3 regions of the Rhodomicrobium vannielii ATCC 17100 genome follow, and region 1 is predicted to be linked to each of the others. Evidence: riboswitches for the same ligand, from Rfam matches in the RefSeq annotation. Region 1 holds a riboswitch; each other region holds the start of a gene.
The links. A riboswitch is a leader RNA that binds a small molecule or an ion and turns the genes downstream of it on or off. The one in region 1 is predicted to bind cobalamin.

Region 1 (7,219 bases):
TCGACGACTTCGCCCTCGACCAGCTCAGCCTCGGCGAAAAGCTTTTCCGCAGCCTCATCCAGTTCGGCGAAGTAGTTGTGGTGGCGGTAGAAGAAGTCGCGCACCTGCTCGAACGGCATGGGCGCAACGGTTGCAAGACCGGCAGCACCCAGGCCCAATTCATGGGCCATCGCGTCCCCGCGTTCCGTCACGTGGCGCAACCTTCGGTGAAGCGCCACGATCGCGCGGCCCGCAGCAGGCATCGAGGCGGCGATCTCGCGGATCTCGGCGAGACTGACGGTTTCGCCGCTCGCCGGGTCCGAGAAGACCTCTTTCAGGTCGGCGATCATGCGCGCTTCGTCGCCGTCCGACAAAAGCTGCATGTCGGCACCGAAGGTCGCGTTGATGCGCAGCAGGACCGGCACGGTGAGCGGCCGCTGGTTCTTCTCAAGCTGGTTCAGATAGCTCGCCGACAGCCCGATCGCTTCAGCGAAGGCGATTTGCGTCAATCCGCGTTCTTCGCGCAGCCGCTTCAGCTTTACACCGACGAAGACCTTCTTCATTCAATCGTCCATTCGCAAAATTCGCAAAACGAGCGATACCCATTCGCAAAACCCTGCATTTTCAGCCCTTCGAAATAGTCTCGTCGGCGAATATTGTAACACCCACGGCTCGGCGACAAGGGGGTTCATGACGATGCGATTGGTTTACAAGGCGACGGCGGCGGAAGCACTGCCCGCGCACACGATGGAGCCGCCTCGCTGGCCGGATCGTCCCGCCGAGTTCGCACTCTCCGCGTGTCCCCTCGGCTGCGACGCGGACTGGTGCGAGCCTGACCCGCGCGAACGCAGCGCAAGCCTCGGCGATGCGCCGCGTCAAATCGACGGAGCGACGTGCACATCCCGATAGCACGGTGCCGTTCACATCGGGCGCCAGGCTTCCCCTCGCCTGACCCCAAACGCATGCCGTCGAGCCACGGGCAGGCGGCGCAAGGCCGTCGGCATGCGGCGACGCCGCGCTTGTTTCATGCAGCAAGCGCGGCGTCTGTGCATCCGAGCGAGCGAAACGGCTGGATTCGGTTGTTCGCGATGCCGAGTGCGGCCAGTTCGGCGGCGATGCGCGCGAGCGCCGCGTCGTCCAGCAGGGCGGGGTGAACCGTCGTCCGCGTCTCGAACGCCACGCCGCTCGCCACCAGCAGCCGCAAACTTTCCGCCGCGCGCTCGCCGCTGCCCGGAACGCCCGTGATGCTCTCATACTCAGCGAACGGCGCTTTCACGTCGAAGCCCACCCAGTCGACCAGCGGCAGGACGGCCGCGAGCCGCGCCGGATATGGCCCCGCGCTGTGGAGGCCGACGCGAAAGCCCATCGCGCGCACTTCGGCCATCGCCTCCGGCAGATGCGTCTGCAAGGTCGGCTCGCCGCCAGAAAACACCACCGCGTCAAGCAGTCCGCGTCGCGTTTCGAGGAAGGAGCGCACCTCGGCCCATGACGGCCCCGCGCCGCTGCCCGCCCGCATCAGCGATGCGTTGTGGCAGTAGCGGCAGGCCCACGGGCAGCCCTGACAGAACACGGTCGCCGCAAGCTGCCCCGGCCAGTCGACGGAGGAAAGGCGGGCGAACCCGCCAATCTCGATGAGCGTCATTGCGCGCTCTTGTCGGCGTCGGCGCGCTCGGCCTTGCATTCGCGGAAATACAGCCGCTCGTTGAATTCGCCGACCTTGCCCTGATTGAACGACGAGACGGGCCGGTGATAGCCCATCACGCGCGTCCAGACTTCGCAGGGCTGGCGCTCGTCGTCGGCCAGCGTCACGTCGTCGGCGGTGGGGGTCCAATGTGCGTTCATGTCTTTGCTCCCTCTGTTGATGTGTTACGCCGCCGCCTTGCGTGCGCCGAGCCGTGCCCGCTTCGCCGCAAGCCGCTCCTCGTCGCAGATCGGGCAGAACTTGTGCTCGCCCGCGATGTAGCCGTGCGTCGGGCAGATGGAGAACGTCGGCGTCACGGTGATGTAGGGGATGCGGAAGTTTTCGAGCGCGCGGCGCACGAGCTTCTTGCACGCCTCCGCCGAAGAAATGCGTTCACCCATGTAGAGATGAAGCACCGTACCGCCGGTATACTTCGCCTGTAGTGGCTCCTGCCGGGTCAGCGCATCGAACGGATCGTCGGTGAAGCCGACAGGCAACTGGCTGGAGTTGGTGTAATACGGCGTCTCGTCCGTGCCCGCCTGAAGGATGCCGTCGAAGCGCTTCCGGTCCTCACGCGCAAAGCGGTATGTCGTGCCCTCGGCGGGCGTCGCTTCGAGGTTATAGAGGTGGCCGGTTTCCTCCTGGAACGCCACCATCTTCGCGCGCACATGGTCGAGGAAGCGGAGCGCGAAGGCGTGGCCCCACGGCGTCGAGATGTCCTCCGCGTCGTCGGTGAAGTTGCGGATCATCTCGTTGAGGCCGTTCACGCCGAGCGTCGAGAAGTGATTGCGCAGCGTGCCGAGGTAGCGCTTCGTGTAGGGGAACAGCCCCGCATCCATGTGGCGCTGGATGACCTTGCGCTTGATTTCGAGGCTCGTGCGGCCGATGTCGAGCAGATCGTCGAGCCGCGCGAACAGCGCCGCTTCGTCGCCCTTGTGCAGGAAGCCGAGCCGCGCGCAGTTCATGGTCACGACGCCGACCGAGCCCGTCTGCTCCGCCGAGCCGAACAGCCCGTTGCCGCGCTTCAGAAGCTCCGTCAGGTCGAGCTGGAGGCGGCAGCACATGGACCGCACCATGTTCGGCTTCAGCTCCGAATTCACGAAGTTCTGGAAGTAGGGGAGGCCGTATTTCGCCGTCATCTCGAAGAGGCGTGTCGCGTTCTCGCTCTCCCACGGGAAATCAGGGGTGATATTGTAGGTCGGTATGGGGAAGGTGAAAACGCGGCCCTTCGCATCGCCCGCAATCATGACCTCCATATAGGCGCGGTTGATCATATCCATCTCGGCCTGAAGATCGCCGTAGGTGAAATCCATCTCGACGCCGCCGATGACCGGCACCTGATCGCGAAGATCTTCCGGGCAGGTCCAGTCGAAAGTCAGGTTCGTGAACGGTGTCTGCGTGCCCCAGCGCGACGGCACGTTGAGGTTATAGATCAGCTCCTGAATGCACTGGCGCACCTCATGATAGGGCAGTTGGTCCCTGCGGATGAACGCCGCCATGTAGGTATCGAACGAGGAAAACGCCTGCGCGCCCGCCCACTCGTTCTGAAGCGTGCCGAGGAAGTTCACGATCTGCCCGACAGCGCTCGACAGATGCTTCGGCGGCGCGGCCTCGACCTTGCCGGGCACGCCGTTCAGCCCTTCCTGCAAAAGCGTGCGCAGCGACCAGCCCGCGCAGTAGCCCGCCAACATGTCGAGGTCGTGAATGTGGATGTCGCCATCGCGGTGCGCGCGGCCGACTTCCGGCGGGTAGACGTGGCTGAGCCAGTAATTCGCGACCACCTTGCCGGAGACGTTCAGGATCAGGCCGCCCAGCGAATAACCCTGATTGGCGTTCGCGTTCACGCGCCAGTCCGCCCGCTCAAGGTATTCGTTCATCGAGCTTTCGACGTCGATGGCCGCGTGGCGGTCGGCGCGAAGGCGCGCGCGCTGCTCGCGGTAGACGATGTAGGCGCGCGCGGTCGCGAAGTGGTTCGCGGAGATGAGCACCTGCTCGACGATGTCCTGAATTTCCTCGATGTGGGGCGACCGGCTCGCGAAGCGATGCGCAATGACCTTCACGGCCTGAATGGCGAGGAGATGCGCCTCGGTGGCGTCGAAATCGCCGGTGGCGCGGCCCGCGCGCTCGACGGCGGAGCGGATCTTCGCCGCGTCGAACGGCGCAAGCGCGCCCGAGCGTTTCACGATGCTGAGCGGCAGGCGGGCGGCGGATACGACCGCCGTGGAGTCAGGACTGGAAGACAAGTAAACCCCCGTTGGATCATGGGGGCGGGAGCGACAGGCACGCGAACGCAACCGGCTCACCGGTTACGGCTCGGCCTGCGGACACCCCGCCCGAGGACGTTTAATTCGGCGTCGCGGCAGGTCTCCTGGCTCGCGGGTCAATGCTTCCGTCTGGCCTTCCCGGCGCTTTCGCACCAGTGACGCTATCGACGGCGGCTCGCCGCTTACAGTTGCGGGGGCAGCGCCGGAGTTGCACCGGCTTCCCTCTTGGCTCCCGAATCTTGCGCTATCGGGGCACCGTGACCCCCACATTTAGGGTGTGATTCGCTTTGTCGAGTCACGAGCGGAGCTACAAAATTCATTCAAACGTGTGAACAGCGGGGAATGGGCAACATTGCCGCTTGCGACCCCCGCCGTTTGCGAAAACCGCAAATTCGCAAAGCTCGCAGATTTGCGGCGAAGCCTTCGCAAACATCCACATTTTCAGCCCTTACGACACGTTCATCGTTGCGGATATTGTGAAGCCGAAACGAACCCCGGGCGCTCGAATGCAAACCCTTATCGATGAAGCCGCCACCGAGGCGACGACCACCTTTGTGGAGATGGTCTTCCCCGAGCAGGCGAACCACTACGGCACGCTGTTCGGCGGCAATGCGCTGAACCTTATGGGCAAGGCGGCCTTCGTCGCTGCCACAAGGCGCGCGCGCCGCGCCGTGGTGATGGCCACATCCGACAAGGTGGAATTCCACGTGCCCGTGAAGGTCGGCGAACTCGTCGAGCTCTCCGCCCGCGTCGTGCGTGTCGGCCGCGCATCCATGACCGTCAACGTCGACATGGTCGCCGAGAAGCTGCTTTCGGGCGAGCGCCGCCTCGCCGTGCGTGGCTCGTTCGAGATGGTCGCTGTCGACGAAGCCGGGCGCCCCACGGCGTTCCGCCCCTGATTTCCAGATCCAACTTCCAGCCGCCGCCAAGAGAGGAACCTGCCCCGTGAAGTCGCATACCGTCCGCACATACAAATCCGCCGAGCCTCTGCCCCGCGCCGAACAGCTCGCGTGGAAAATCGCCGAAGTCGCCGCCGACCAGGTTGCGGTTGAGCCAACCGTGGTCGAGATGATCGGCAACCGCATCATCGATAACGCCGCCGTCGCTGCCGCTTCGCTCGCGCGCCGCCCGGTGGCCAATGCCCGCAATCAGGCGCTCGCCCATCCCTTCAAGCCCGGCGCCGGCGTGTTCGGCATCGCCTCACATCGCCGCTTTTCGCCGGAATGGGCCGCATGGGCCAACGGTGTCGCCGTGCGGGAACTCGATTTCCACGACACGTTCCTTGCCGCCGACTATTCGCATCCGGGCGACAACATCCCGCCGATCCTCGCTGTCGCGCAGCATTGCGGGCTTTCGGGCGAAGCGCTCGTGCGCGGCCTCGCGGCGGGCTACGAAATTCAGGTCAATCTCGTGAAGGGCATCTGCTTGCACGAGCACAAGATCGACCATATCGCCCATCTCGGGCCGTCGGCTGCGGCGGGCATCGGCGCGGCGCTTGGTCTTCCGACCGAGACGATCTGGCAGGCCGTCCAACAGGCGCTGCACGTGACGACGACGACTCGCCAGTCTCGCAAGGGCGAGATTTCGAGCTGGAAGGCTTACGCGCCAGCGTTCGCGGGCAAGATGGCGGTCGAGGCCGTGGATCGCGCGATGCGCGGTGAAGGTGCGCCGTCGCCCGCATGGGAAGGCGAGGACGGTTTCATCGCGTGGCTGCTCTCCGGCCCCAAGGCGGAATACACCGTGCCGTTGCCGGAAAAGGGCGAGCCGAAGCGCGCCATTCTCGACACCTACACCAAGGAATATTCGGCCGAATATCAGAGCCAGGCGCTGATCGACCTCGCGCGGCGCATGCGCGACAAGATCGGCGATCTCGCGGCCATCGAAAGCGTCGTGATCCACACGAGCCATCACACTCATTACGTGATCGGCACGGGCGCGAACGACCCGCAGAAGATGGACCCGAATGCGAGCCGCGAAACGCTCGACCATTCGATCATGTACATCTTCGCCGTCGCGCTGGAAGACGGCGGCTGGCACCACGTTAATTCCTATGCGCCGGAGCGCGCGCAGCGGCCGGAGACGGTCGCGCTCTGGCACAAGATTTCCACCGTCGAAGACGCGGAATGGACGCGTCGCTATCACAGCCGCGACCCGAAGGAAAAGGCGTTCGGCGGCCGCGTCGTCGTCACCCTGCGCGATGGTCGCGTGATCGATGACGAGCTTGCCATCGCCGACGCTAACCCGCTCGGCGCGCGCCCCTTCGCCCGCCCGCAATATATCGAGAAGTTCCTCACGCTTTCCGCAGGCATCGTCTCGCCCGCCGAGCAGCAGCGCTTCCTCGAAACCGTGGACCGGCTCGAACGGCTGCGCGGCGACGAACTTCTCGGCCTCAACTTCACCGTCGATCCCGCCGCGCTCGGCGCCGGGCGGACGACCGGCCTTTTCGAATGGAACGGCACATCGCGCGAGACGGGCCGCTGCACCGTCGTCGGCGCTTAGGGAGGACACCATGCTACAGGACGCAACGAAGGCCGCCGGGCCAAAGCCGAAGAAGTCGGTCGCGCTTTCCGGCATCATCGCGGGCAATACCGCGCTTTGCACCGTGGGCCGCACCGGCAACGACCTGCACTATCGCGGCTACGACATTCTCGACGTGGCCGAGACCTGCGAGTTCGAGGAGATCGCGCATCTCCTCATTCACGGCGCGCTGCCGACGCCGACCGAGCTTCACGCCTACAAGACGAAGCTCAAGGCCCTTCGCGGCCTTCCCTCGGCGGTTCGCACCGCGCTCGAAGCGCTGCCCGCCGCATCGCATCCCATGGACGTACTGCGGTCTGGCGTCTCGGCGCTCGGCTGCGTGCTGCCGGAGCCGGCCGACCACAACCACCCCGCTGCGCGCGATGTGGCCGACCGGCTCCTGGCTTCGCTCGGCTCGATGCTGCTCTACTGGCATCACTTCGCGCATAACGGCCGCCGCATCGACGTGCACACCGACGACGATTCCATCGGCGGGCACTTCCTGCACTTGCTGCACGGCGAGCGTCCGCGCGAAAGCCACGTCCGCGCGATGCATACTTCGCTGATCCTTTATGCCGAGCATGAGTTCAACGCGTCCACCTTCACCGCGCGCTCCATCGCGAGCACGGGCTCGGATCTGTATTCGGCGGTCACGGGCGCGATCGGCGCGCTGCGCGGGCCAAAGCATGGCGGGGCGAACGAGGCGGCCTTCGAAATTCAGAAGCGCTACAATTCCGCCGACGAAGCGGAAGCCGATATCCGCCGCCGCGTCGAGGCG
Region 2 (7,219 bases), 1.3 Mb from region 1:
AGGCTGTCCAGCGCTCCGGGAGCGATGAGGCGTTTCCGTAATCTTGCGGCGAGAATTTGGCGGAGGGGGTGGGATTCGAACCCACGGTACGGTTGCCCGCACGCCGGTTTTCAAGACCGGTCTATTAAACCACTCTAGCACCCCTCCACTGGATGCTGGCCGCTCGCTTGCCGAGCGCTGGAACGCTTTGCGCCGGGATCGACAGACACACAGCGCCACGCCGCTCGCCGGTTCACACCGAAGCACGCCAGACTTTCCACGGCGATGGATAACAAATGCGCCCTCGCGGAGCAACTGCGATGGCGATGTGTCGGGAGCTTCTTCGCGTTCTTCGGCGCAAAGAAGCTCCGTCTCCTGTTTCGCATGCGGAAGCGAGATGCGTCCCGCGTGCGCTCGTTTCCGAAGTGGCTACTTCAGCGACGCATAGGTATTGGCGTCGACGTTGAACGTCAGGCCGCCGAAGACCGAGAGGCCCGGCGTGTTGTAGCGGCGCACCGTCTCATACTTCTCGTCGAGCAGGTTTTCGCCGCGCACATAGGCGGTAAGGCCCGGACGGATGTCGTAGCTGAGCTTCGCGTTGAGCAGCACGTAATCTTCGAGCTGGTAATTGCTCGAATCCACGGTGTCGAGCGCGAAACGCGTGTTGACGTTCGCCTTGACGGTGTCGAACAGCACCGCGTCCGCGCCGAGCGTGATGCTGTTGCGCGGGATGCGGACGAGGCGCGAGCCATCCTCCGCCCTTGCATCGACATAGGTGTAGCCCGCCGACAGCGTGAGCCACGGCGTGACCATCGCCGCGCCGGAAAGCTCCACGCCCTCGCGATGTGTCGTGCCGGGGATCTGCTGGTAGACCCACTTCCAGTTGGCGTCATAACCACCGCCAATCTCATTCGTAGTGTCGACCTGGAAATACGTACCGCTTAAACGATAGCGCTTGTTGTCGAACCACTGATCGAAACCGACGTCCCAGCTTTCACTTTCCTCGGGCTTAAGACCAGTGTTGCCGGAAACCCACTCGTTGTTTGCGTAGAGTTCATAAAGGCTCGGCGCGCGGAAGCCCGTGCCAGTGCTGGCGCGCAGTTTTGTTTGCGTAGGTTCATAGAAGTACGCGCCGGTGAAGCGGTACGTCTGAAAGTCACCGAAGGTGCTGTGCTCATCGTTGCGGCCGCCACCGGTGATCGTCAACCCCTTCAGCGGCTCCACCGAAAGTTGAGCGAAGACACCCGTCAGATCGATTCCGTGCTGGGAGTAAGCGCCGGTCTCAGCGGTTTCTTCCATGTAGTCGGCACCCGCTGTCACGGTCGCCCATTTCGTGATTTTCGCCGTGCCGAGATAGTCCACCTTCCAGCGGTCGCCGGTATAGGAGTCGTTGACGGCTGAACCACTGGACCATCCCCACTGATCGCGATCAAGTTTCATGCCTTGAATCGAAACCGTGTTGACGAAAGCGCCATCGAAAAGCTTGACCTCGGTGCCTACACGGCCGGACTGCTGGCTGTTTACACCGCGCGCGCCTGGCCATCCGTCTGGCGCCAGCCCCCAGGAATCGTAGGTGCTGTCGTAGTTATGCTTTTCCTCCAGAGCGCGCGCAGCAAAGAAGACTTTCACATCGTTGGAAAGCTTGTATTCGCCTGTGCCGCTGAAGGTCAGGTTGCGGTAACCGTCGTCTTCATTTCCAATCGCCAGAGCGGAATAGCCATCGCTGCGCACACTTTGCACGGTGAAGCGCGCATAACCGCGATCCGTGCCGTAGGCCGCGCTCGCCGTGCCGCGCTGGGTGTTGTAGGAGCCTGTCTCGCCGGAAGCCGTCATCGAAGCGCCGAGCACGGGGCGCGCCGTGTCGATTGAAATCACACCGCCGATCGCCTGACCGCCGTAGAGCAGGCTTTGCGAGCCTTTCAACACCTCGATGCGCTGGACATCGGTGGCGAGGATAGTTTCAAGCGCCGTCGTGACCTGCGTCCCGGTGGGATCGGATACATCCAGCCCGTCGACCTGCACCTTCACATATTTAGAAGCCGCGCCCCAAATGAAATAAGATGTTGTGCTGGCCGGCCCCGACTGCGCCACAGAGACGCCCGGCACCTGCGCGAGATAGTCCTGCACATAGGTGCGCGACTGCGCCTCGATCTGGTCGCGCGTGATGACCGTGACCGCGGAGCCGACCTTGGTAATGTCGGTGGGCACGCGGTTCGCGGAATAGATCACATCGCGTGACGCCTCGCCCGGCACCGCCTCTGCGGGCTCGGCCTGCCCTTGCGCAACGGCCGGGGCTTCCTTCTTTTTCTTCGGCGTTGCGGCTTTCTTCTTCTGCTTGTCGGCCTCGTCCTTCTTGACGACGACGGGCGGCAGGGTGTCCGAACGAGCGGCGGTTTGGGCCTGTGCATTCGCGGCGAGCGCGACAAGGCTGACGAGCGCGACGCAGGAGCGCGCGCGCGGATAGGAAACGGGCATTTTGGCCTCGCGATAACGTGACACGTCACCACGAACCAAAGTCAGGAACGCCGCGTATTGAGCGGATTCCAAGCCCCATCAGGACACCCCGCCCGACGTGTTCGCGCGTGACCACGGCTGATGGCAGGTCTCCTGGCTCGCGGGTCCAAGCTCCACGCCGCCTTCCCGGTTGCCCAGTGGCCTTTGGCGCTTCGCTCACCGCTTACAGTTGCGGGGGCAGCCGCGGATTGAGGACACCGTCCCTCACCGCGTTCCCTATTATCCTCACGTGAGGACCATCGCCTCATGGCATAGCTTGCGCGAAGCTTGCGTCGCAACCACGCAAATGCCGCAATGCGGCAAGTCTCGCGCAAGCTGTGGCGCGACGGCAACATCCCGCCATCGCGGGCCCCGACGCCGTTAACCATGCCCGTGCACGCATGATTAACGCTGCCCTGCTATTTTTAAGAAAATCGTTTGGTTGCGTGGAGGGAGGCGCGGGGCATGACATCGGCCGATATCATGCGTTTTGTGATCATCATCAGCCTCGGCGTGCTTGCGTTCATTACCTTTCTGGTGGCGGGCACACTGATCGGGCTGATGTGGCTCGAAAGCTGGTCCTGCGGGCATTGCAAGCAATATCCCGCCGGGATTTACATCCTTGGCGTGCTGGGCCTGTTGCTGCTCGGCTCGATGGGGCAAGAGGCAGGCGAAGCGCCGGAAACCTGGCGCAACTGGGTCAAGGCCCATATCCAGACCCTGATTATTCTGGCGCTGATCCTCGTCACATTCATGCTCGTCGTGAACTGGTGGTGGTGGTTCGGATAGGCACGGCCACGAGGACACGGATCACGCCCGATCCCGGTGCGGCTCGTTTCCGACGCGCAGTGACGGTGGCGGTCTGCGGCATTTGGCGAAGGATCAAAGCGACGCGGGGGCGGCCGAAAGCCGTTGATACCCGAAAACCGCTGGCCTACTGTCCGCTACGGCGTTCACGAGGACGCCCAAAATTCACATCTGCGCTGGATCGACCGTCCGGCTGCGGCAAGGTGAGCATTATAAAAACGGGCGTGGCTCAGCTTCGCGCCCGAGATGAGAGAAATTTCATGCGCCCCTCGAAACGGCAGGCCGGCGACCTTCGCCCTGTGAGCTTCCAACGCGCCTTTTCGCATCACGCGGAAGGATCGTGCCTCATCAAGTTCGGCAATACGCATGTGCTATGCACGGCGAGCCTTGAAGATCGCGTGCCGCCGTGGCTGAAGGGGCAGGGACGCGGCTGGATCACGGCCGAATACGGGATGCTACCGCGCGCCACCTCCGACCGCACGCGCCGCGAGGCGACGACCGGCCATCAGTCCGGCCGCAGCCAGGAAATTCAGCGGCTGATCGGACGGTCGCTCCGCGCCGTGGTCGATCTTCAGGCGCTCGGCGAACGCCAGATCATGGTCGACTGCGATGTGTTGCAGGCCGATGGCGGGACGCGCACGGCCTCGATCACCGGGGCATGGGTCGCGCTGCATGATTGCTTCCAGTGGATGCGCGCGCGCGACATGCTTCGCGGCGAACCCATGAAGGACAACGTCGCCGCCATTTCCTGCGGCATTTACAAGGGCGAAGCGGTTCTCGACCTCGATTATCCCGAGGATTCGGATGCCGAGGCGGACGCGAATTTCGTGTTCACCGGCAAGGGCCAGATCGTCGAAATTCAGGCTACGGCGGAGAAGGGCGCGTTCTCCGAGGAACGCATGGCCGAATTGACGGCGCTCGCGAAGAAGGGCATCGCCGAACTCGTGAATTTGCAGAAGCTTACGGTTCTTTGACATTGCCATGCCCGCTGCCTGACCGGCGGCGGGCATGCAAAGTCTGAGCATGGCGGATCGCTTTGCGCGGACTTCCGCGCAATCAGAAGCCACGATCGCAGGATCGGAATAGCTGATCCTGTCTGCTTTCGACGGCGCATAAAGCCCGCAGTTCAGAGCGTTTCTGCTTAATTGAAACGCTCTGCATGTTCGTTTCGCATTGCCAGACGGAATACCGGTTTTTGTCGCGCGGCTTCGGTGACCCGCCGCGCCTTAGTGTGGCTTGCCGCTGTCCTCGCCGATGGTGAAGATGCGCAGCATGTTCGTGCTTCCCGGGCGCTTGAACGGCACACCCGCGCAGACGAGGACGCGGTCGCCGTCGTCAGCATAACCGGAAGCGCGCGCGACCTCCTCGGCCCCGCGCACCATCTCACCCGTATTCGCGGGGTCGGATGTCTGCACGCAATGCAAGCCCCAGACGAGGTTGAGCCGCCGTGCTGTCTCGATCACCGGTGTCAGCACAACGATGGGCTGGGCGGGCCGCTGTCGCGCAACGCGAAGGCCGGTCTTGCCGGTCGCCGTGTAACAGAAAATCGCCTTCAGCTTCAACGTCTCAGCGATGGATGCGGCGGCGGCGCTGATCGCGTCGGCGGCGGTCTTGTCCGAAGGCGTCCCGCGAAAATGCAGGATGCTCTCGTAATTGACATCCTTTTCCACTTCGCGCGCGACGCGGTCCATGGTGGCAACGGCCTCGACCGGATAGGCGCCGGTCGCTGACTCGGCGGACAGCATCACCGCATCCGCGCCCTCGAAAACGGCGGTCGCAACGTCGGAGACCTCGGCGCGCGTCGGAACTGGGGATGACGTCATGCTTTCTAGCATCTGCGTCGCAACCACCACCGGCTTGCCGAGATCGCGGCCGGCTCGCAGAAGCTGCTTCTGCAATCCCGGCACCTGCTCAAGCGGCATCTCGACGCCGAGATCGCCGCGCGCGACCATCACGCCGTCGCTTTCGCGCAGGATGTCGTCGATTTCGGCGATGGCGGAGCGGCGCTCGATCTTCGCCATGATCGCGGCGCGATCGCCCACGATGGCGCGCACGTCGCGCACATCATGCACGCGCTGCACGAAGGAAATGGCGATCCAGTCCACGCCCGCTTCAAGGGCAGCTTCGCAGTCCAGGCGGTCTTTCGGCGTCATCGAGGCGAGCGGCAGGATGGCATCGGGTAGATTCACGCCCTTGCGGCTCGATAGCACGCCGGCGGTAATGGCTTCCGCGACGATGCGGCCGGGGCGCGCGTCGAGAACGCGCATGTGAAGCTTGCCATCGTCGATGAGGAGCGTGTGTCCAGGTTCGGCCGCTGCGTAGATTTCCGGGTGAAGAAGCCCGACGCGATCGATAGTGCCCGGCGTGTGGTTCGCATCGAAGATGATGGTCTGACCACGTTCGAGCTGGATGCTGCCTTCCGCGATGGAGCTGATGCGAAGCTTCGGCCCCTGAAGGTCGGCGAGGATGGCGATGGGGCCGTATTTGCTTTCGAGGTCGCGCAGCGCGGCGATGTAGGTGCGCATGTCGTCGTGGCTCGAATGGCTCATATTGATGCGGAAGACGTCCGCACCAGCCACGACAAGGCGTTCGAGTTGTTCAGGGGTGCTCGTCGAAGGCCCGAGCGTTGCTATAATCTTGACGCGGCGTTTTCTTTTCATCGGCGGCGTTGTCCCGGCGCGGAGGCTGCTGCGGCTTGCGCGGGAGCATCGGCAGCGGGCGGTGCGCCGCTCGCAGCCGTCGGCGCTGCGGGCGCCGTTTCGGATTGATCGGTGAGTTTCACCGTCCAGTCCGTCTGCTCCTGCGTATCGACTTCAAAGAACCCGCTTTTCTTGAAGCCGCGCCCGTCGCAATTATCGATGCCCTTGATAGTGAACTCAACGTCATTGGTGCACATGGCGATCGCGCCGCCCCACTCGCCGCCCTTGTCGTAGTCGAAGGCGTAGACGTAGTAGAAGCGCGCGCGCAGCTTGTCCTGAATGAGAAGGGCGCAGGACTGACTGTCGACATTCCACCAGCCTTCGCTGACCCAGCCGTCCTTGTCCTTGTAGCCGATGGCGACGCCGATGCGGCTCGCAGTGCTGTTGCAAAGCTTGAGCTCGGCGTTCGCCGGAGCGGGCAGGGCGAGCCCGAGGCAGAAAACGCCCGCCAAGGCTATCGCACGTGCCAGCCGTGGCGTTATGGGAAGCTGTTGCAGGATCATCCGTGGGTTCCAGGAATCACGTGAGTCGCTGGCTCACACTAATCTCTGATTGAGCTGTCGACAACAATAGCCCTGAAGTCATTCACATTTGTTCCCGTGGGGCCGCATACGACGAGATCGTTCGTGAGCCGGAAGAAGCCAGTGGCGTCGTTATTGGCGAGAAATGTGGCTGGAAGGAGATTGAGCGCCGCCGCGCGCCGGGCCGTGCCGGGATCGACGATGGCTCCCGCGGGGTCGTTCCCGCAGTCGCCGGTCCCGCCGTCGATGCCGTCCGTGTCGCCCGCGAACGCGGCGATGCCGGGCTGACCGTTGAGGGCCGCGGCAAGCGCGAGCGCGTATTCCTGATTCGGGCCGCCTCGGCCGTTTCCACGTACAGTCACGGTGAGTTCGCCACCCGAAAGGATTACGACGCGCCGACCGTCTGCGAGGCAGCGGCGGGCGAGGCGGGCGTGCATCTCGGCCACGTCGCGGGCTTCGCCTTCGAGCGAATCGCCCAACATGATGACCTCGTAGCCGAGGCCGCGCGCCAGTTCTCCCGCCGCGTGCAGTGAGTCGCGGCCGGTGGCGACGAGTTCGTAACGCGCGTTGGCGAAAATCGCGTGCCCCGGCTTTGGGGTTTCGTTCACGGGATCGTTCAGCGCCTCGATCACCGAACGCGGCGGTTCAATGCCGTATTTCGCAAGAATGCGCCGCGCATCGGCGAGCGTCGTGGTGTCGGGGCAGGTGAGGCCCGAAGCG
Region 3 (7,219 bases), 720 kb from region 1:
GGCGGTTACGCGAGCCGCATAGGGCTTGAGCGCGGCACGGCGGCGCTGGTCCAGTGCCGGACGCCATGGCCGAGGATCTCCGCGCATGGCACTGGCGGCATGCCCGGCGGCACGTCCTGCCCGAGAAAGGCGAGCGCCTGCCACAAGAGGCCGCTATCGGCGGGCGTGGGCAACTCCTGCGCGTGCGTTTGCTTGGAGAGCTTGCTGCCATCGGCGTTAAGCGCGAGCGGCAGATGCATATAGCGCGGCGTCGGCAGGCCGAGCAGCCGTTGTAGCACGATCTGCCGCGCCGTGTTGTCGAGGAGATCCGCACCCCGCACGACATCGGTCACGCGCTGAAAGGCGTCGTCCACGACCACGGCAAGCTGATAGGCGAAAAGCCCGTCGCGGCGCCGCACCACGAAATCGCCCACTGTCTCGGCGACATCCTCTCGCTGTGAGCCGAACACGCGATCCGCGAACTCCACGGTGCCGGGGGGCACTCGGATCCGCACGGCGGCATCCGCGCGCGGAGCGGTGAAGGCGCGGCATGTGCCGGGATAGACCGCGCTTCCAAGGCGCGCTAGGTCTGCGCGTGAGCAATTGCACCAGAACATGTGCCCGCTCGCCCGCAGCGCGTCGAGCGCCTCGGCATAAGCATCGAGCCGCGTCGACTGGAACAGCACCTCGCCGTCCCACTCAAAACCATAAGCGGCGAGCTGATCGAGGATGCGGCGCGCGGCTCCCGGCATCTCGCGCGGCGGGTCGATATCTTCCATGCGCACGAGCCAGCGACCGCCCGCCGCGCGCGCATCGCAGTAGCTCGCCACCGCCGCAACGAGCGAGCCGAAATGCAAGGGCCCCGTGGGCGACGGTGCGAAGCGGCCGATATAGGTCATGCGTTTTTGTCTCTCACGCCGCGCCGCCGCGCAAGCCTGTGGAGCATTGCAGCCGCGCCGTTCGTCGGGCTTGCCAGCGCGCGCCTTCGACCTATTTTAAAGAGAGCTTCGGTGCCCGTGCAAAATCGGGTGAAACGGGAACGCGGTCGGCGAATTTCGCTCATGCCGCGGCTGCCCCCGCAACTGTAGGCGGATGCTTCGATCAAGAGTCACTGGGCCGGTGCGGTTCGGGAAGGCGGTCGAGGCGATATCCGCAAGCCAGGAGACCGGCCGGAGCCGCGCGTTATCAAAATCGCGCACACGCATTTTCGTATCGGCGGAGGGCCGAAACGGTGCCATGCCATGCGCTAGCCTGCCGCGCCTCGTCGCCGGTCGCTCGCCTGTCATCGCCGTCCGCCGCCTCCGATGACACTCGCAAAGGCCGCGGCATGGAACCGAAAGACACCACCACAAACGAAGGCTTCAAGGGCTTCACCAACGAGGCGTGTCCGTTCCTGCCGTGCCACAAGGGCGTTCGCGGCAAATTCAATTGCCTCTTTTGCTATTGCCCGCTAATCGCCTACGAATGCCCCGGCCCTTACAAGGTCTACACCGACGCGAACGGCATGCGGCGAAAGGATTGCTCCGATTGCACCCTGCCGCATAACGGCCATCGCGGAAGCTGGAACTTCATCCAGAAATGGCTGAAGAAGCCGGAGATCTGGGACGGGCACGATCAGACGCGCGAATTCCGGCTGAAAGCGCCGCCGGTAGAAAACGAAACGGAAGAATGACCGCCGACACGATCCCCGCGCAGGCCGCCGAACTCATCGCCCGCATCGCCTATAACCCCGCGCCCGCCGGGCTGCCACGCCGCGCGCGCTCGCTGATGATCCAGGGCACCGCGTCGGATGTCGGCAAGAGCATGGTCGTCGCGGGGCTGTGCCGGGCTTATGCGCGGCGGGGTCTCGTGGTGCGTCCGTTCAAGGCGCAGAACATGTCGAACAACGCGGCCGTCGCCGCAGACAGCGACCTGCCGCCCGGCCCCGGTGGCGAGATCGTCTATGGCGAAATCGGCCGCGCGCAGGCGATGCAAGCGCGTGCCTCGAAGGCCGCGCCGTCGATCCACATGAACCCGGTGCTCCTGAAGCCGCAGACGGATATCGGCTCGCAGGTGGTGCTGCGCGGACGCGTGCTCGGCAACTGCCCCGCGCGCATTTATCACCACATGCGCCAGCGGATGATGCCCGCCGTGATCGACAGCCTCGACCGGCTGCGCGCGGAAGCCGACCTCGTTATCGTGGAAGGCGCGGGCAGCGGTGCGGAGGTCTATCTTCGCAACTCCGACATTACCAACATGCACCTCGCCGAAGCGGGCGGCCTTCCGGTTGTCATCCTCTCGGACATCGACCGGGGCGGCACGATGGCGGCGATTGTCGGTAGCCACATGCTTCTTTCCGAGGCGGACCGCGCGCGGGTGAAAGGCTACATCGTCAACAAGTTCCGCGGCGATTTCTCGCTGTTCGAGCCGGGCGTGGTGACGATCACGGAAGCGACCGGCTGGCCGTTTCTCGGCGTGCTGCGCTGGTTCGACAGCGCGGAGCGGCTTCCGGCGGAGGATTCGCTGGCGCTGGAACGTCCCGCCGAGGGCGAAGGGCGCGGCGTCAACGTCGCGGTGCCGCGCCTGTCACGCGTGGCGAATTTCGACGACCTCGACCCGCTGGCGGCGGAACCCGGCGTTTCGTTGCGGTGGATTCAGCCGGGCAACCCGATCCCCGCCGATACCGACGTCGTCATACTCCCCGGTTCCAAGGCGACGCGCACCGATCTCGACGTGCTGCGCCGCGAGGGCTGGGACATCGACATCCTCGCGCATGCGCGGCGCGGCGGTCGCGTGATCGGCCTTTGCGCGGGCTTTCAGATGCTCGGCCGCGTGGTGCGCGATCCGCAGGGCATGGAGGGACCGGCTGGCGAGACGGCGGGCCTCGGCCTGCTCGACATCGAAACGGAAATCGGCGGCGAAAAGCGGCTGATCGACATCGACACGACCGACCGCGCGTCGGGCTGCCGCGTCACGGGTTATGAGATGCACATGGGGCGAACGACCGGCGCGGGGCTCGATCAGCCCTGGCTCGTGCTGGAAGACGATCGCGGCGGCGCACGACCCGAGGGTGCGCTCTCGGCGAACGGCCTCATCGCGGGCGCATACGTTCACGGCCTCTTCGGCTCGAACGAGTTCCGCGCGCACTGGCTTCAAAGCGTCGGTGCGGCGGCTTCCGGCCTTGATTTCGACGCGCGCACCGAAGCGGCACTCGAAGCGCTGGCGGACCATGTCGAAAAGAACCTCGACCTCGACGCGTTGCTCGCCCTGGCCGTTTGAATCGCGCTCGTTGCCTTCAAAAATCGGCGCGGACCCTGCGAAGACTTGAGCGGATGAACAAATCCTGATTTCCGCCGCAAACGAAGCCGTTGACCGCGCCGCGCGCCTCGCTTATCTGCTGAGCATGGCAATACGATCCATCATCACGATCCCCGACGCGATCCTGCGCGAAACATCGAAAACCGTCGAGACAGTCGACGACGAGGTGCGCGCGCTCGCCAACGACATGCTTGAAACCATGTACGCCGCGCCGGGCATCGGGCTCGCGGCGGTGCAGATCGGCGTTCTTCGCCGCCTCATCGTGATGGATGCGCAGAAGGGCGACGAGAAGGGCAAGAACCCGGTCGTTCTCATCAACCCCGAAATTCTAACACACGGCGACACGCCGCGCGTGCATGAGGAAGGGTGTCTGTCCATTCCGCAGATGTATGCCGAGGTGGAGCGGCCCGCGCTTGTGCGCGTTCGCTATGTCGACGCCGAGGGCAAGCAGCAGGAGCGGGACTTTTCGGATCTTGAGGCGACGCTCGTGCAGCACGAGATCGACCACCTCGAAGGGCGGCTGTTCATCGATCACCTGTCGCGGCTGAAGCGGACGCTGCTTATCCGCAAATACCACAAGCTGCAACGCGAGCGCGCCAAGGCCGACGTGCTGTAGGGCGCCACGCTTTCGCGCCGACGCGAATCGCCCGCCTCAAGCGCTGTGCCACGCTGCCAGCGTGCGCGCCATGAAGTCCGGCTGTTCCAGCGTGGACAGATGCCCGCAATCCGGCACGACCTCCAGTTTCGCGCCGGGGATCGCATCGGCCATTTCCTTCGCGAGTGCGGGCGGCGTCAGCTCGTCGCCATAACCGACAGCGATGAGCGTCGGGCAGCGGATCGCGCCGAGATAGGGCCGTGAGTCGCGCCGACCCATGATGGCGGTCTGCTGCCGGACAAAGACATCCGCGCCACCTTCAAACATCATGCTTTCGACGACAGCGCGCAAAGCCTGGTCATTGCGGCGGCTTGCATGCACGAAAACCGGAAACAGCAGGCCCGGCAAATCGCCGAACTTGCCGGTTTGCGCCATCTCGATCTGGGTCTTGCGGCGGGCCGTCTGCTCCGGCGTATCGGGGCGCGCCGTTGTGTCGAGCAACGCGAGCTTTGCCACGCGATCCGGCGCACGGCGCATGATCTCGAAAGCGATATAGCCGCCCATCGATAGCCCGGCGAGTGCGAAGCGCGGCGGCGCTGCCGCGAGCACATCGTCGGCCAGGGCGGCGATGGAGTCGCTACGGGTGTGGTTGGCAACCGTGACGGTCGCTCCCTGCCTGAACAGCGCAGGAAGCTGGCTGCCATAGAGCCGCGTGTCGCAGCCGAGGCCGGGAATCAACAGCGCTGGCAAGGCTTCCATGGTGTTCTCCGGTTCCCCTCGTGCGGTCCCGCGAGATTTATGCGGGTGCACGAGCCTGAGGAGTCACGTTGTTCTGTAAACGGTCCCGCTGAAGGAACGGTTTATCAGCGGGCGTCGGCTGCCGACTCCGAGGATTTCCGGGGAAGTTCGCCGTTGCCGTCCTTCACGCGCGAGCGCACCTGGAAGAACAGCGCCTGCCCGATGATGGCCTTGACGGTCTCGGCGTTGAATGGTTTCGCGATGAGGAAGGTCGGCTCCGGCTTCGCGCCGGTGAGCAGAAGTTCCGGGTGCCCCGTTATGAAGATAACCGGCAGTTCGAGTGAGCCGAGGATTTCGTTCACCGCTTCCACCCCCGAACTCCCATCCGCGAGCTGAATATCGGAGAGGATCAGATCCGGCTGCGTTTCGCGCGCGAGCTTGAGCGCGGCGGCGTGCGTGCGTGCTGTGCCCGTCACGTTGTGACCGATGCCCGTCACGATCTCTTCGAGATGCGCGGCGGTCAGCGGTTCGTCCTCGATGATGAGGATGTCGGCCGGGTCGATCTGGCTCGCGATTTCATGATCCGCCGCCGCGATCAGCACGGCGACTTCAGCCGTGTCGATGTCGAGAATTTTCGCGATCGCATCCGCGTCGAAGCCTTCCACCGACAAAAGTAGAAAGGCCTGACGAGGCTTTGGCGTGAGCGTTTGCAGGCCATGGATCGCCTCGGACGTTTCGCTGCTGATCCGGAAGTCGTTGGTGCCTACGGAATTCCAGATCTTCAGGAAAACGCGGTAGAGCGCGATCTTCGGCTCCAGTCCGGTCGGGAACAATGTGGGGTCGTCGACCAGCGCTTCCAGCAGGGCCACAACATAGGCATCTCCGCTCTCCTGCGAACCGGAAAGCGCACGCGCGAACCGCCGGAGCGAAGGCAGATGCGGAGCAATGGATTGCGAAACAGACATATGGCGTTCCCCAAGGATAATTGTCCAGGCGCAGTTGACGTGACTGCAACAAACGCCCGTAGCGGGTGTTCCAGTGCATTGATGATTTGTGAAAATTTACTCCCTGTCCAGAGCGGCCGGTGACTCCTCTCAACAACAAGGAACCATGATGAACGAAAACGATACGAGCGAGCGCGAAGCGAGCGCTCCTCTCCCGCAGTCGCCTCTGAAGGCCGATGAGGCCGGGTTGGTCGTAAAGCTGACCGAGATGCCTGAGGACAAAGGCGCCGCCGACGGGGCCGGCGATTCCGAGCAAAAGCCGCCGCTCGATCCCACATACGATGAAGCGAGGTTCGCGGCCGGTGTGGTGAAGCTCTACGAGAAGCTTCTCGCGGAACCGATCCCCAATGAAATGCTCGCCCTTATCAACAAGATCGAAAAGCAGGAGCGCAATTGAATGGGTAATCCCGCCGATGCAAGCCTGCGGCAGGAATTGGTCAAGTGGATCCCGAACCTGCGCGCCTTCGCGCTATCGCTCACGCAAAGCTCGCAGCATTCGGACGATCTGGTTCAAGATACGCTCGTGAAGGCGCTGTCGAACCTGGACAAGTTTCAGGAAGGCACGAACCTGCGCGCCTGGCTGTTCACGATCCTGCGCAACAGCTTCTACAACGACATCCGCTACAAGAAATATCATCAGACCGCGCCGCTCGACGATGTCGATCCGTCGAACCTCGAAACCCGCGCGACTCAGGAAAAATATATCGAGTTCAAGGACGTGCTGAGAGGGCTGAGCGGCCTCGTGCCAGAGCAGCGCGAGGCGATCATCCTCATCGCGGCGGAGGGGCTTTCCTATGAAGAAGCAGCGGCGGTCTGCAATTGCCCAGTCGGCACGGTCAAAAGCCGCCTCAGTCGGGCACGGCAGCGGCTTGAAGAATACGTGAACGGGGAGAAGGCGATTCCCGCGCAGGTCGATTGACCTCCATGAAGCCACATCGTGTATCTTACGTCGACGGTCGCGCTTCGGCCGCGAAGGAGAGCTTGGGTGTGATGGCTGGCTTTCGCGACATCTTCACATTGTTCCGCGAGAGTCGCCGCGAGGCCGCGCTTCTTGGTGCGGCCGCCAGCGTGCTCATCATCCTTATTACATCCTCCTTCTGGCTATCCCACCGTCTTGAAAGCGATGGGCGCATGGCCGCCGAGCTGAACCGCTATAACGCGAAGCTTGGCCGCGTCGCTCGCACTATGCGCACCGTGGAAAGCAGCCAGCGCGGCTACCTGCTCACGAGAACGGAACAATATTTGCAGCCCTATAACGAGCTGCATTCGCAGCTCATTCCGCAAACCAGAAGACTGATCGAAAGCGCCCCACCGCAGCTCGAACGAGCCGAGCGATTGACGGTGCTGCTCGATCTGATGACGCGCAAGGCCGACGAAATGGCCGGAACCGTTGCCTTGGCAGCAAGCGGGCCGCCGGAGGCCGCCATCGAACGTCTGAAAGAAAACTACGGAATCACACTCTCCGAACAGATCGAAGAGAACATCAACGCCCTACAGGACGAGACTGCAGCGGACCGCGAAGAAATAGAAAACAACGCGACCGAACTCCGCGAGATGAAGACCATAGTCGATGTCATCGGTGGTGTCGCCGTGCTGGGCTTTTCGT

Region 2: linked by a shared signal. The riboswitch ahead of RVAN_RS03030 (TonB-dependent receptor plug domain-containing protein) and the one ahead of RVAN_RS09225 (ribonucleoside triphosphate reductase) in region 1 are both predicted to bind cobalamin.
Region 3: linked by a shared signal. The riboswitch ahead of RVAN_RS12610 (cysteine-rich small domain-containing protein) and the one ahead of RVAN_RS09225 (ribonucleoside triphosphate reductase) in region 1 are both predicted to bind cobalamin.

Annotation. Positions count from the first base shown of each region.
Region 1 is NC_014664.1:2,004,697-2,011,915, reverse strand. It holds gene RVAN_RS09245 (short-chain fatty acyl-CoA regulator family protein) at 1-542, opposite strand, end outside; gene RVAN_RS09240 (hypothetical protein) at 670-888, shown strand; gene RVAN_RS09235 (anaerobic ribonucleoside-triphosphate reductase activating protein) at 1,004-1,621, opposite strand; gene nrdD (anaerobic ribonucleoside-triphosphate reductase) at 1,618-1,821, opposite strand; gene RVAN_RS09225 (ribonucleoside triphosphate reductase) at 1,846-3,903, opposite strand; cobalamin riboswitch at 4,002-4,199, opposite strand; gene RVAN_RS09220 (acyl-CoA thioesterase) at 4,431-4,823, shown strand; gene RVAN_RS09215 (MmgE/PrpD family protein) at 4,870-6,423, shown strand; gene prpC (bifunctional 2-methylcitrate synthase/citrate synthase) at 6,434-7,219, shown strand, end outside.
Region 2 is NC_014664.1:687,739-694,957, forward strand. It holds tRNA gene RVAN_RS03025 (tRNA-Ser) at 58-147, opposite strand; gene RVAN_RS03030 (TonB-dependent receptor plug domain-containing protein) at 409-2,454, opposite strand; cobalamin riboswitch at 2,560-2,748, opposite strand; gene RVAN_RS03035 (hypothetical protein) at 2,938-3,261, shown strand; gene rph (ribonuclease PH) at 3,540-4,253, shown strand; gene pyk (pyruvate kinase) at 4,506-5,939, opposite strand; gene RVAN_RS03050 (DUF1036 domain-containing protein) at 5,936-6,481, opposite strand; gene RVAN_RS03055 (glycerate kinase type-2 family protein) at 6,520-7,219, opposite strand, start outside.
Region 3 is NC_014664.1:2,728,242-2,735,460, forward strand. It holds gene gluQRS (tRNA glutamyl-Q(34) synthetase GluQRS) at 6-878, opposite strand; cobalamin riboswitch at 971-1,167, shown strand; gene RVAN_RS12610 (cysteine-rich small domain-containing protein) at 1,307-1,651, shown strand; gene RVAN_RS12615 (cobyric acid synthase) at 1,648-3,237, shown strand; gene def (peptide deformylase) at 3,362-3,892, shown strand; gene RVAN_RS12625 (alpha/beta fold hydrolase) at 3,929-4,630, opposite strand; gene RVAN_RS12630 (response regulator) at 4,735-5,574, opposite strand; gene RVAN_RS12635 (hypothetical protein) at 5,720-6,010, shown strand; gene RVAN_RS12640 (sigma-70 family RNA polymerase sigma factor) at 6,011-6,532, shown strand; gene RVAN_RS12645 (sensor histidine kinase) at 6,745-7,219, shown strand, end outside.